Regions from separate parts of the Geomonas agri genome, predicted to be linked through region 2. Evidence: riboswitches for the same ligand, from Rfam matches in the RefSeq annotation. Region 2 holds a riboswitch; each other region holds the start of a gene.
What was found. A riboswitch is a leader RNA that binds a small molecule or an ion and turns the genes downstream of it on or off. The one in region 2 is predicted to bind molybdenum cofactor.

Region 1 (4,244 bases), 780 kb from region 2:
CCGGAGGTGTGGTCGGCGCCCATGGTGGAGGTGGCGTAGGTGATGCCGATGCCCTTGACGGAGCGCGGGTCGTACGCCGGGATGCCCTGGTTCTTGACCACGGGTACGCGAGTCACACCGTAGGTGCGGCCGACGGAGCCTGCGCCGCCACCCAGGACGCGGCCCAAAGCGGTGCCCTTGGCGATTTCGTCGGTCAGCAGGCGGAGCATTTCCTTGGAGTCGCCCCACTTGAGGATGCCGGCTTCCATGGCCACGCCGAACATGACGGCGGTTTCGATGGAGTCGATCCCGATGTCGTCCATCAGGTTGTCGGCGCGGGCGATGTCGTCCAGGTTGTCGATGCAGCAGTCGGCGCCCAGGCCCCAGATGGTCTCGTACTCGAAGCCGGAGGTGACGTACTTGCCGTCCTTGTCGTGATAGACCTGCGAGCACTGGATGATGCAGCCGGCATGGCAACCATGTTTGGGTTTGCCGCCGCGCGCCACGATGGTGTCGTGCATGGTCTCGCCGGAGATCTTGTCGTGCCCTTCAAACTGACCGGTGGTGAAGTTCTTGGTCGGCAGGCCGCCAGCTTCGTTGAGGATGTTGACGAGGACGTTGGTGCCGTAGGTCGGGAGACCTTCGCCGGAGACCGGGTGGTCGAGAAGCGCCTTGGAGAACGCCCTTGCTGCGGTTTTGAATTTCTCCGGATCCGCGATGGTCACGGGTTTCGCGCCTTCGCCGTCGATGGAGATGAACTTGATCTGCTTGGAGCCCATGACTGCGCCCAGGCCGCCACGGCCGTGGCTGCGGATCTTGCTGTCCGGGTCCTTCACGGAAATGTTGGCGGCGGTCATCTTCAGTTCGCCGGCCGGGCCGATGGTGAGGACGCCGGTCTTTTTGCCCAGGCGGGCCTCGACCGCGTCGATGACGGCGAAGTTACCCAGGCCAAGCAGTTCCTTCTCCTCGTTGATGGTGACGCCGTTCACGCCCACCGCCAGGTTGTACCATGCGCCGGTTTTCGGTGCGCCTTCGATGATGATGGCCTTGATGCCGAGCTTAGCCAGCATCTGTGCCGCGGTGCCACCTGCGTTGGACTCCTTGATGCCGCCGGTGAGCGGGCTCTTGGCGCCTGCGGAGAGACGGCCCGAGTTCGCTGCAGCGGTGCCGGTCAGCAGGCCCGGTGCGAAAACCAGCTTGTTGTCGGCGGAAAGTGCGTGGCAGGTCGGCGGTACTTCGGCGGCCACGATGGTGGAGGTGAGGCCACGGCCACCCAGGCCTGCCCATGCTGCCGGAACTTCTTCGATCTTGGTGGTGAGGTCGGTCATGTTGACGCGAAAAATCTTATCCATGCTTTTCAAGCTCCCTGTTTTTGTTTAGTTCTACCGGCAGTGCTGACCGCCGGGACTCCTTTCCAAGAGGGAGGCTCCGCCGTTTCCAGCGAAACCCGTTGGCCTGGAGCCATGAGGGAAGTTCCCTTTTAGGCTGCGACGGCTCGGAGATTTTTTGATGCGTGACTGACCCGACACCGCTTACGCATCTCTTGCATGTGCTCGGGCCTGCGCGCCGGTCGGGCCCGCAGGCGGTTTCAACTTGCCCCTCCCCCGGGGGGGAGGGGATCATGCTACTACGGTATTACATTGCGTCCTTGAAGATCTGGATGACCTGCTCGAGGGTCGCTTTGCGCGGGTTGGTGAACTGGCAAGCGTCCTTCTTCGCGTTTTCTGCCATGATGGCCAGGTCCTCTTCCTTGACATTGAGGGCCTTGAGGCCGGTCGGGATGCCGATGGAAGCGGAGAGGCTGCGGATCCTGTCGATGGCTTTCTGGCCAGCTTCGGTCACGGACAGACCGTCGACGTTCTCGCCGAGAGCCTTGGCGATGTGAGCGAAACGCTCCGGGCAGGCGATCAGGTTGTACTGGCTGACGGCCGGCAGCAGGATGGCGTTGCAGACGCCGTGCGGCAGGTTGTAGAAGCCGCCCAGCTGGTGAGCCATGGAGTGGACGTAGCCCAGGGACGCGTTGTTGAACGCCATGCCGGCCAGGTACTCGGCGTAAGCCATCTTGTCACGTGCCTCGAGGTCTTCGCCGTTAGCGACAGCCTTGGAGAGGTAGGTGGCGATCAGTTCGATGGCCTTGATGGCGCATGCGTCGGTGATCGGGGTAGCGATGGTGGAGACGTAAGCCTCGACAGCGTGGGTCAGGGCGTCCATGCCGGTTGCAGCGGTCAGGGCTGCCGGCTTGCCGACCATGAGCAGCGGATCGTTGATGGCGATGTTCGGAGTGCAGCGCCAGTCGACGATAGCCATCTTCACGTGGGTGTCGGTGTTGGTGATGATGCAGAAGCGGGTCATCTCGGAAGCGGTGCCTGCGGTGGTGTTGATGGCGACGAACGGCGGCATCGGTTTGGTGGACTTGTTGATGCCTTCGAAGTCGCGGATGTGGCCGCCGTTGCCGATGACCAGGCCTACACCTTTGGCACAGTCATGGGAGGAACCGCCGCCCAGGGAGATGATGGCGTCGCAGCCGTTGTCCTGGTACACCTTCACGCCGTCGTGCACGTTGGTGTCGGTCGGGTTGGGCTCAGCGCCGTCGAAGATGATGGCTTTTACGCCGGTAGCTTCTACCTGCTCCTTGATCTTGTCAGCAACGCCCATGGCCGAGAGGCCCTTGTCAGTGACGATCAGCGCCTTGGAAGCGCCCAGTGCCTTAACCTGGTCGCCGGTCTCTTTAGCGGAGCCGATGCCCATCAGTGATACCGTCGGGATGTAGAAACCGTAAGTCTGCTCTCCTAATGCCATTTTCAATTCCCCCTGTTGTTTTTCCGGGCTGGACCCGGTTCTTTTTGTTTTTAAGAAGGTGGTGCCGTGCTGCATACACTTTCCTAAAACGGTTTTCTACGCTATCGCAAGGGGCGTACCAGAATTTGCTGTAAACACAATTTTTCGGGATACTGAATAATATTCACAGGATACCGTATACTTAACCAGCGCTGTGTTTGCTGCCTCCACTATCCCCTCCGAAGTTGCGTCCTCAAATCGAACAGTTGCAACGTTCCACAATGGAACGTTTGCTCTTTTGTGGAACGCACGTTTTGCTGTGCCAACCGTCGTCACACTCCCCGCCTGTATGTTGAATTCAAGAAGACAAAAATCGGTTCGTTTCCCATGTATTCACCAGCTTAGTTGCTCCCTCATTAGTGGCTGATCTCCCTTTTTGCTCCGAATCGGGACAATTGGTATCGATATTGCCTTTGTATACGGCGAGGCGTGTTTCCGAAGGGAGTAAGGCATGGCACTGATCGATACCTACGGCAGGCGGATCAACTACTTAAGACTCTCGGTCACCGACCGCTGCAACATGCGCTGCTGCTACTGCATGCCGGCGCAGGGGGTGGCGAAGCTCGGGCATAAAGAGATGCTGAGCTACGAGGAGCTGTACCGCGTCTCCGCCGCGTGCGTGGAGCAGGGGATAGAGAAGATCAGGGTAACCGGCGGGGAGCCGCTGGTACGGAAGGGGCTGGTCGATTTCCTGGGACGCCTTTCGGCGCTGCCGGGTCTGAAGGAACTCGTGCTGACCACCAATGGACTGCTGCTGGAAGAGTTGGCCCAGCCGCTCAAGGATGCCGGGGTCGCCAGGCTCAACATCAGCCTCGACTCCCTGCAGCCGGAAACCTTCGCCCGGGTTACCCGGGGTGCGGACCTGAACCGGGTGCTGGCCGGGATCGATGCGGCACAGAAGGCTGGCTTCGGTCCGCTCAAGATCAACATGGTGGTGATGCGCGGGGTGAACGATCACGAGATCTTGGACTTCGCGGCGCTGACCCTGGAGAAGCCGTTCACGGTTCGCTTTATAGAGTACATGCCGACCCTTCAGGACGAGGAGTGGGGCGCCCAGAGCATGCCGGGGAGCGAGATCCTCTCCACTATCGGCGAGCGGTATCCGCTGCTGCCTCTGGTCAGTTCGGAGATGGCGGGGCCGGCCAGGAACTACAAGATACAGGGGGCGGCGGGTGCCATCGGGATCATCACCCCGGTCTCCGGCCACTTCTGCGAGAGCTGCAACCGGATCAGGATCACGGCGACCGGCCGGGTGCGCGGCTGCCTCTTCTCGGAACAGGGCACGGAGCTGAAGCCGCTCCTGGCCAGCGAGGACCCCGAGGCGCTGCGGCAGACCCTGCGCAGCATCGTGACCCAGAAGCCGGGTAGGCACCATATCGCCGAGGAAGGATCTGAACAGGCGGTGGTCAATATGTCGAGGATTGGCG
Region 2 (4,244 bases):
GGCGAAGTGCCCCTGAACGAGCTGTTGCACGAGATCGTGGGGCAGATCGGTCACCAGGTTTCCCTGGAGAAGATCAAGGTATTCGAGTTCTACGCGGAGGAAGTTGCCGTCATCGAAGGGGACCAGGACCAGCTACGGCAGGTGTTCACCAACCTGATCCTGAACGCGGTACAGGCGATGCCCGACGGGGGCGTACTCGACATCAGGAGCGCGCCAGTGGGGAGTGGGGACAACTACGAAGTGAAGATTTCCGACACCGGGGTGGGGATCCAGTTGGAGAACCTGAGGCAGGTGTTCAACCCCTTCTACACGACTAAGGCCAACGGCACCGGGTTGGGATTGTCGGTCAGTTACGGCATCATCAGGGAACACGGCGGTTGCATCGACGTGGAGAGCGTACCAGGCCGCGGCAGCAGTTTCACCGTGCTGCTCCCCTGCGAGCACTAACCACCCTCTCCCTCCCACAAAAAACAGTTTTTAATCAGCTGCAAAATGCCATCGGGTCCACGGGGTCCACTGCGGCCATGTCGTCCACCAAAAGCGTGCACGCCAGGCCACCGCGGTTGCCAAACCGTCCACCGCAGCCGCAACCCTACACCACGACCTTATCCCCCGGCCTCACCACCCCGCCCTTGAGCACTCTGGCGAAGATCCCTTCTTTGGGCATGACGCAGTCGCCGGCCTGGTAGTAGATGGCGCAGCGGGTATGGCATTCTTTGCCGATCTGGGTCACCTCGAGTAGGGTCTCACCCAGTTCGATCTTGGCGCCGATGGGGAGGCTCACCAGGTCCACCCCTTCGGTGGTGATATTCTCGGCGAAGTCCCCTTCCTTCACGTCCAAGCCAAGTGCCTGCATCTTGGCAATGCTCTCCTGGGCCAGAAGGCTCACCTGGCGGTGCCAGTCACCGGCATGGCCGTCGCCGACGATGCCGTGCTCCTCGCGCAGGGTGACCTCGGGTACCGGGGTCTTCCTCTCCCCTTTGTTCTTGCTGATGTTAACGGCGACTATCTTTCCGATCATGCCTTCTCCTTCTTATCTACCCGCCTACGCGGGACATGGCGAATGGTTTGCTTTCTACACCTTCGTCGGTAACCTCGTGTCGCCCCGGTTTGGCCGCCACGATGCGCCGGATTTCCTTGCGTAACAGTTCGTCATCACCCGTCGCCAGCACCGGCTTCAGGTCCACGCCAGTCCCGGAGAACAGGCATCCCTTGGCGACGCCTGAGGCGGTCACCCGCAGACGGTTGCAGCCGTCGCAGAAGTGGCCGGTCATGGCGGTAATGATGCCCAGCGACCCCGGTGCCCCCTGGATTCGGAAGTTCTTGGACGGGCCGGAGCGCTCACTGTTGGTGCTCTCCTCGATGGTGTACTCCCGGGCGATGCGCTCTCTGATCTCCGCGCCGGGCACGGTGAGATCGCGCCAGTCGGCGTCGCCGCAGGTGGGCATGTACTCGATGAAGCGCACCGCGTAGGGGCGCTTCAGGGTCAGCGCCGCGAAGTCGAGGATCTCGTCGTCGTTCACCCCGCGCATGACCACCACGTTAATCTTGTGCGGCGGAAAACCGACCCGCTCCGCCTGGTCAAGCCCGTCCAAGACCCGTTGCAGCTCACCGCCGCGGGTGATGGCGGCGAAGGTTTCCGGTTTCAACGAATCCAGGCTCACATTGAGCCGCTGCACCCCGGCATCCCTCAGCCCCTGGGCCATCTCCTTCAGCAGCAGACCGTTGGTAGTCAGCACCAATTCCTTCAGCCCCGGCAACGCGGCCAGGCGCGCAAGGAAGTCAATGATCCCCTTGCGCACCAAGGGCTCGCCGCCGGTGACGCGGATCTTCTCAATCCCGGCGGCAACCGCCTCGGCGGAAATCCGAAGCAGATCCTCGTAGGAGAGCATCTCGCAGTGGCTCAACTTCTCCACGCCCTCTTCAGGCATGCAGTAGCTGCAGCGCAGGTTGCATCGGTCGGTGACCGAGAGGCGCAGGTAGTTGATGCGCCTGCCGTAGGTGTCTATCAAAGACATAATTCTTCCTGATTACTGGTAGTTGCACGCCGGGCTTCAAGCGGCGGGTGATCCCCCGGGCGTTCGGTGCGGACACGGCTTTAGGGTACACGATAAAAACCATACCTTGTTTGTCAAACGGAAAGCAACCACTTTAATGAGGGAGCCAGACGAGCGTGCGCCGTGAGTGGAAGAAAGTATACGACATGTAAAGGCTACGTTTTGAGCGAAGGAATTTGCATTGTTACGGCTAGTTACGCTACACCTTGGAAAGCTGCCGTGCTTACCCTTAACCTAAAATAATTGTTGTTTTCCCGGCAAATATGCTATGGCTTGGGAAAATATGCAGAAACGTCTCCGAGCCGCGGCCGTCTAAAGGGAAACACTCCAAGGCACCGCAGCCGATGGGTGCTGCCGGAAACGGCACCGCCTCCCTCTTGGAAAGGAGAAGCACCGCCGCATCAGCGCACGGGCCCTCTTCCTTCACGGAGTCGGGCCCTTTTTCGTTATTGCCATTACCAAGGAAGAAAGAGGAAAAGATGACGAACTACGAGCAAGCCAGACGCATGGTCATCGACAAAGTGGCGCCCGCCGGTGTGGAAAGGGTGCTGCTGCTGGAAGCGGCCGGACGGGTGCTGGCCGAGGATTACGTGGCACCTAAAGACATGCCGCGCTGGGACAACTCCGCCATGGATGGCTTCGCCGTCAGGAGCGCCGACTGCGCGCTGGGCACCGTACTCAGGGTCACCGACTACATCCCCGCCGGGGTCAGTTCGGACGACGTAGTAACGCCAGGATGCGCCGCACGGATAATGACCGGCGCCCCAATCCCGCCCGGCGCCGATGCGGTCGTCCCCATAGAAGAGACCGAGAACACCCCGGAAACCGTGAAGCTGCTGCAGCAGGTGAAAAAGCACGACCACATCCGTTTCCAGGGCGAGGACGTGCGCAACGGTGAAGTGATCATGACCCGAGGGACGCTGATTGGCGCTCCCCAGGTGAGCCTGCTGGCTTCCTTCTCCGCGGTCCTGGTTCCGGTTTACCGTAAGGTGCGGGTCGCCATCCTCTCCACCGGCGACGAACTTGTCGAAATCGGCACCGAGCCAAAAGAAAGCCAGATCGTCAACAGCAACACCCTCGCTCTCGCCACCGCCATCAAGCTCTGCGGCGCCGATCCGGTCATCCTCGGCATAGCCCGCGACGACAGGGACAGCCACCGGGCGCTCCTCACCGAGGGACTTAAAGCCGACGTCCTGATCACCTCGGCCGGAGTATCAGCCGGTGATCGCGACCTGGTGCGCGAAATCCTGGCGGAGCTCGGCGTAGTGGAACAGTTCTGGAAGCCCGGCATCAAGCCCGGTGGACCCACCGCCTTCGGGATGAGGGGCAACGTGCCGGTCTTCTCCCTCCCCGGCAACCCGGTCTCCACCATGATCACCTTCGAGGAGTTCGCCCGCCCCGCGATCCTGCGCATGATGGGACACGTGAAGGTGTTCCGGCGCACCGTGCGGGGGGTGCTAAAAGAAGGGGCACGCAAGAAGGCGGGCAAGGTGAACTTCCTGCGCGTCCACGTCGCCATCGAGGGCGGGCGCTTTGTCGCCAGCACCTCCGGTGATCAGAACACCGGGATATTGAAAACCATGCTGCGCTGCAACGCCCTAGCCATCCTGCCCGCCGAGGCGACCGAGTTCGCCGCCGGCGCGGAAGTAGATTTACACCTGCTCGATCCCACCTTGGAAATGGAGGTTTAACATGTCGTTCAACCACTTCGACGCCAGCGGTAACGCCATCATGGTGGACGTGAGCCAGAAGACCCCGACCATGCGCACCGCGGTAGCGGGCGCCGTCCTTACCCTCAAACCCGAGACCGTGCAGGCCATCATCTCCGGCAAGATGGCCAAGGGCGATGTCCTCGGCGTGGCCCGCCTGGCCGGTATCGCCGGAGCCAAGAAGACCCCGGACCTGATTCCCCTCTCCCACCCGCTCGCCATCCACCACGTCGCCATCGAGTTCGAGGTCGACGAGGCGAAGGGAACCATCGGCGTCATGGCCACCGTGCGCGCCTTCGAGCGAACCGGCGTAGAGATGGAAGCAATGACCTCCGCCACCGTTGCCGCCCTCACCGTGTACGACATGTGCAAGGGAACCGACAAGGGCATCGTCATCTCGGACGTCAAGCTGCACTACAAGGAAGGCGGCAAGAGCGGCGTCTTCAAGCGCGAGGACTAAAGGAGAAACACCACCATG
Region 3 (4,244 bases), on a different contig from region 2:
GCTCGTCCAGGAGCAAAAGGGTCGGGCGCGGCGCCACCACCGCCGCCAGCGCCACGCGGTGCTGCTCTCCAAACGAGAGGGTGAGCGGCGCGCGGTCGGCCAGGTGGGCGATGCCGCAGAAGGAAAGCGCCTCGGTGACGATGCGGTCCACTTCTTCCACCGGGTAGGCCAGGCGCTCCAGCGTGAAGGCGACCTCCTCGCGCACCGTCTCGGCGAACAGCTGGCGCGCAGGGTTCTGGAACAGCACCCCCACCTGCCCGCGCAGATCGCCCGGCCCGGGGCTCTCCTTGCCGGCCACCCACACCCTGCCGGCATCCGGATAGATGAGCCAGGCCAGGCAGCGCAGCAGGCTCGACTTGCCGGCCCCGTTGCGGCCGAACAGGTGCACCCGCTCGCCGCGGCTTACCCGCAGCTGCACCTTTTTCAGCACATCCCCCGTTTCCGGGTAGGAAAGGTCCAGCCCCTGCACGTCGAGCACCGGACGGGTGCCGTAGAGCGAGGACGAGTAGGGGAGCAGGAACGCCTTGGGGCGATAGCGCACCGGGTCAGGGGGGACCCGGTCGCTCCCTACCAGACGTCCCCGCTCCAGCTTCAGGTAGCGGTCCACCAGCGCCTCGAAGGGACGCGGATCGTGTTCGGCCATCACGATGGTGTGCCCCCTGCGCTTGAGCTCCGTGAACACCGCCACCAGTTCCTCTTTCCCCTGGACATCGAGCTGCGAGGTCGGCTCATCGAGCAGCAGGAGCCCCGGCCGCATCGAGAGCACCGAAGCCACCGCGAGGCGCTGCTTCTGTCCCGCCGAGAAGCGCTCCACGCTGCGCTGCTCCTCGCCGGTCAGCCCGACCGCCGCGAGCCCTTCGCGCACCCGCAGCGCGATTTCGTCCGCCGGCACGCACCAGTTTTCCGGCCCGAAGGCGACCTCCTCGGCCACCGTGGAACACAGGATCTGCGACTCCGCGGTCTGGAACACGATCCCCGCCGCCGGGGCGCCGTCCGCGGCGTCCGAGGAGGCGACGCGTATGGTGCCCACCCGGGTCCCACCGCGCAGCAGCCCCATGATGCCGAGCAGCAAGGTGCTCTTGCCGCAGCCGGAATCGCCGGTGAGGCAGACAAACTCACCGCGCCGGACCTGTGCGCTCACCCCGGCCAGGCTCGACCCCGCGGCGCCGTGGTAGGTGAAACCGAAATCTTCTATGTCCAGAATGGTGTCGTGCAAAAAGACAATCCCCTAAGCAGCCGCGTTTAGCGGCGGCAGGCGCAGGCAGGTGAAGGAGTCAACGCTCCAGCGCCGGTAGCGGCAGTTGTAGCAGGAGAGCTCCTCCTCGACGACCTGCTCCTCCTCGACGTCCGCCACGAAGCAGGCGCAGCCCCCGGCCACTTGCGCCGCCAGCCCCCAGGCCTCCTTGCCGTGGGCGAACTCCCGGTTCCCTCTCTGATCGCTACGCCACATGCTAGTACGCCTTCAGCTGCTTTCTATGCAGCGTCTGCCAGCGCGCCTGGGAACCCGGCGACTGGGCAGCAGCAACGAGGAGCACCGACTCCCCCTCGATGAGCACCGTTTTCGGCTTTTCTCCCAACGCCACCAGGTCCTCGTCTTTGAGCGCCTCGCCGGTCACGCTCTTTACCACGTCTACCACCGGGTGCTGCAGCAGCTCGTCCACGCGCAGCATGCGGTAGGGCTGGCCGAACTCGAGGAAGCCCTTGAGGCGCCCGTCGTTACCCGACATCCTGAGCCCCGCGCCGGCCAGGGCACCGATCACCCCCTGCCCCGTGCCGCCGTGCTGGGAGAGGTGCACGCCGAGCCGCTTGGCGAGGTCGTAGGCCTCGTCCATGCCGATCACCTCGCGCTTGGCGCGGCGGCCGAAACCGATCAGCTCGTTGCGTGCCGCCATCCTGGCCGGCACCGCCACGCACAACCCCGGATCAGAGCCCGGCGCGCTCTCTTGTTCCAGGAACTCCGAGACGTACTCGATCACCGGTTCCAGCCATCCCTCGCCCACGTCGGCGTAGAAGCACATGGCGCTGTTGTGCGACGTGTAGGGGATGTCCGGGTGCACGTAGAGCTGGTGCCGGGTGATGTAGCTGCAGCTCCCCCATCCCCGCTGCTGCAGTTCGTCCGCGATCAGGGACGCGATCTCCCCGGTCCCCCTGCTCTCCAGGTTGTCGGTATCATCGATTGAAATGGCTATCCGCATCTGTCTTACTCCTAACCCGTTGTATTACAAATTACATAACGCTGGACAAAAAAAAGCCCCGATCCTGGGTGGAAAGGGGCCTTTAACAGTTCGGAGTCTCCGCTCTGCCACAAGGCTCTCCTTTCCAAAAGGGAGGCACCGCCGTTTCCAGCAGCACCCGTTGGCCCGCAGCCGTGAGGAAGTCCTTGTAGGCGGCGTAGCTCGGAGAGGCTCAGATTAATTTGGGCAGAAGCTTTAACACAGGTAAAACGTATACTCCAGAAAAATATGATGTGAAACGGCAAACTTTCCGCAGGTTACTCGTCCTTGTTCTCCTGCTCGACCTGGTCCATGGTGTCCAGCACCTTCTCGGGCTGCACATCCCTGGTCAGTTCCTCGAGCTCCGGATTCTTCGATTCCTCGACGCCGAGCTTCGCTCCGATGGCGGTCAAAAGGGCAATGACCCTGGTCACCTCGTGCTCCGCCAGGAGGTCGATGTGCAGGTTCAACTCGGCGCGCCGGTCGGCGGAGGCCTACATGCGGTTCTGGCTGATGAGAACGAAGGTGGAGAGAAAGATCGCCTCCACGGAGGCGACCATGGCGAGGATCACCAGGGTGGGGTCGAAACGGGGCAGGATGTCGAGCCAGCCGGCGTTGATGAGGATCCACGCGCCGAAGAGGACCAGATGGATATAGACGAAGGGCATGCTGCCGGTGAAGGAGGTGATGGCGTCGGCGAGCCGTTCCTGCGCTCCCTTGCTGCGCTCCTCGGCGTGGCGCCGCTCCAGGAGAGCCGCGATGTTGCGGCTCACTACGGAGGCCATGGTCTGGTCCGGTTCCGGCTGCGGCATCGCTCCCCCCGCGTGCGGGGCCCACCGGGGTGGGCTCGACCCGGAAACAGTACCAGTACCTCGTTGCAAGTCAACGCGCCGCTGGGCCTCGCTCCCACAGCTGCGCGGCATCCATCACATCCCCGACAGCTGCGTCACCACGCAGGGAGCAGGGTGCAACCGTTCCCGGCATAGCGGCTTTGCACGGCCTCGCCCCTGGAGCTGCAGCCAGGCCGTTACCTACTGCCGTGGTTTTTTAATTGCCGCATAGGTATCGAGAAAGTAGCGCAGGGTCGCCATGCGCATCTCGATGTCTTCCCGCCACCCCTCCAGCTTCTCCCACCCCGTTTGCGTCAGCCGGTACACCCTGCGCGCCGGGCCGCTGCCGCTGGTGTCCCAGCTGGAAACCACCTGCGCCTCGTCCTCAAGCTGTTGCAGGGTGCGGTAGACCGCGGCGCTGTCCGGCTTGAAGAGGGGCATGCGCTGGGATAGCGCGTTCAAGATAGCGCCGCCGTGGATGGGCTCCTCGGCCAGGGCGAGCAGGATGAAGGCGGGGAGGTGTCGGTACTGTTGCTTTCGTTTGGGAGGCATCGGGCTTCCTTTCTGGTCTGGGGCTGGCTTCCGCCGAAACGGGGAGCGCCAGGTTCAGGCGTCCACCGCCCCGGGTTGTGCAAGTTCCTGCTCCGTCTGTGCAAGTTCCTGCTCCGGCATCAGCCGCTCCATCAGGTAGCCGCAGGCGAGGATGCAGGGCACGGTGAGCGCGAGACGCAGCAGGGCGAAACGCAGACTGATGAAGCTGCTCTCCATCAGGATCATGGGGATCTTGATGGCGCCCCAGGTCCCCAGGAAGATGACGATATTGGCCAGCCGCGCCCCCTTTTTGCGCAGTGACACCGCCACCGGGAAGGCGGCGTAGAGCGGACCGGCGGCCGCGGTCCCCAGCAGCATGGCGACCCCGGCGCCGACAGCACCCGAATCCGGCCCCAGGTGCGCTTCCACCAGTCGGCGCGGCACCCAGACGTCCAAAAGCCCCATGAGCACCATGACCGGCGGCACGATCGAGAGGACCTCCAGGAGAAAGCCGGTGGAGTTGAGCGCGGCAAGCCGCGCCGTCTCCGGCCGCCACAGGGAGAGGGCCAGGTTCGCGGCGAGCACGATAAAAAGTAGCCGGTAGTCGACGAGCTTCGCCTTCACAGCAGCACCCCCATGGCCAGTCCAATGACGATGGCCACCACGAAGC

Region 1: another riboswitch for molybdenum cofactor. It lies ahead of K7R21_RS01680 (aldehyde ferredoxin oxidoreductase family protein); the one in region 2 lies ahead of K7R21_RS04990 (molybdopterin molybdotransferase MoeA).
Region 3: another riboswitch for molybdenum cofactor. It lies ahead of K7R21_RS19155 (hypothetical protein); the one in region 2 lies ahead of K7R21_RS04990 (molybdopterin molybdotransferase MoeA).

Annotation. Positions count from the first base shown of each region.
Region 1 covers NZ_JAINZO010000001.1:363,658-367,901, forward strand. Annotated here, with positions in the region: gene K7R21_RS01680 (aldehyde ferredoxin oxidoreductase family protein) at 1-1,331, opposite strand, end outside; molybdenum cofactor riboswitch at 1,371-1,492, opposite strand; gene K7R21_RS01685 (iron-containing alcohol dehydrogenase) at 1,615-2,778, opposite strand; gene moaA (GTP 3',8-cyclase MoaA) at 3,269-4,244, shown strand, end outside.
Region 2 covers NZ_JAINZO010000001.1:1,146,624-1,150,867, reverse strand. Annotated here, with positions in the region: gene K7R21_RS05005 (cache domain-containing protein) at 1-447, shown strand, start outside; gene K7R21_RS05000 (MOSC domain-containing protein) at 593-1,021, opposite strand; gene moaA (GTP 3',8-cyclase MoaA) at 1,038-2,018, opposite strand; molybdenum cofactor riboswitch at 2,341-2,461, shown strand; gene K7R21_RS04990 (molybdopterin molybdotransferase MoeA) at 2,537-3,748, shown strand; gene moaC (cyclic pyranopterin monophosphate synthase MoaC) at 3,750-4,226, shown strand; gene K7R21_RS04980 (MogA/MoaB family molybdenum cofactor biosynthesis protein) at 4,242-4,244, shown strand, end outside.
Region 3 covers NZ_JAINZO010000002.1:1,769,130-1,773,373, reverse strand. Annotated here, with positions in the region: gene K7R21_RS19165 (ABC transporter ATP-binding protein) at 1-1,216, opposite strand, end outside; gene K7R21_RS19160 (hypothetical protein) at 1,229-1,450, opposite strand; gene K7R21_RS19155 (hypothetical protein) at 1,452-2,195, opposite strand; molybdenum cofactor riboswitch at 2,297-2,414, opposite strand; gene K7R21_RS21015 (hypothetical protein) at 2,492-2,683, opposite strand; gene K7R21_RS21010 (DUF1003 domain-containing protein) at 2,708-3,025, opposite strand; gene K7R21_RS19140 (PadR family transcriptional regulator) at 3,245-3,595, opposite strand; gene K7R21_RS19135 (permease) at 3,650-4,198, opposite strand; gene K7R21_RS19130 (permease) at 4,195-4,244, opposite strand, start outside.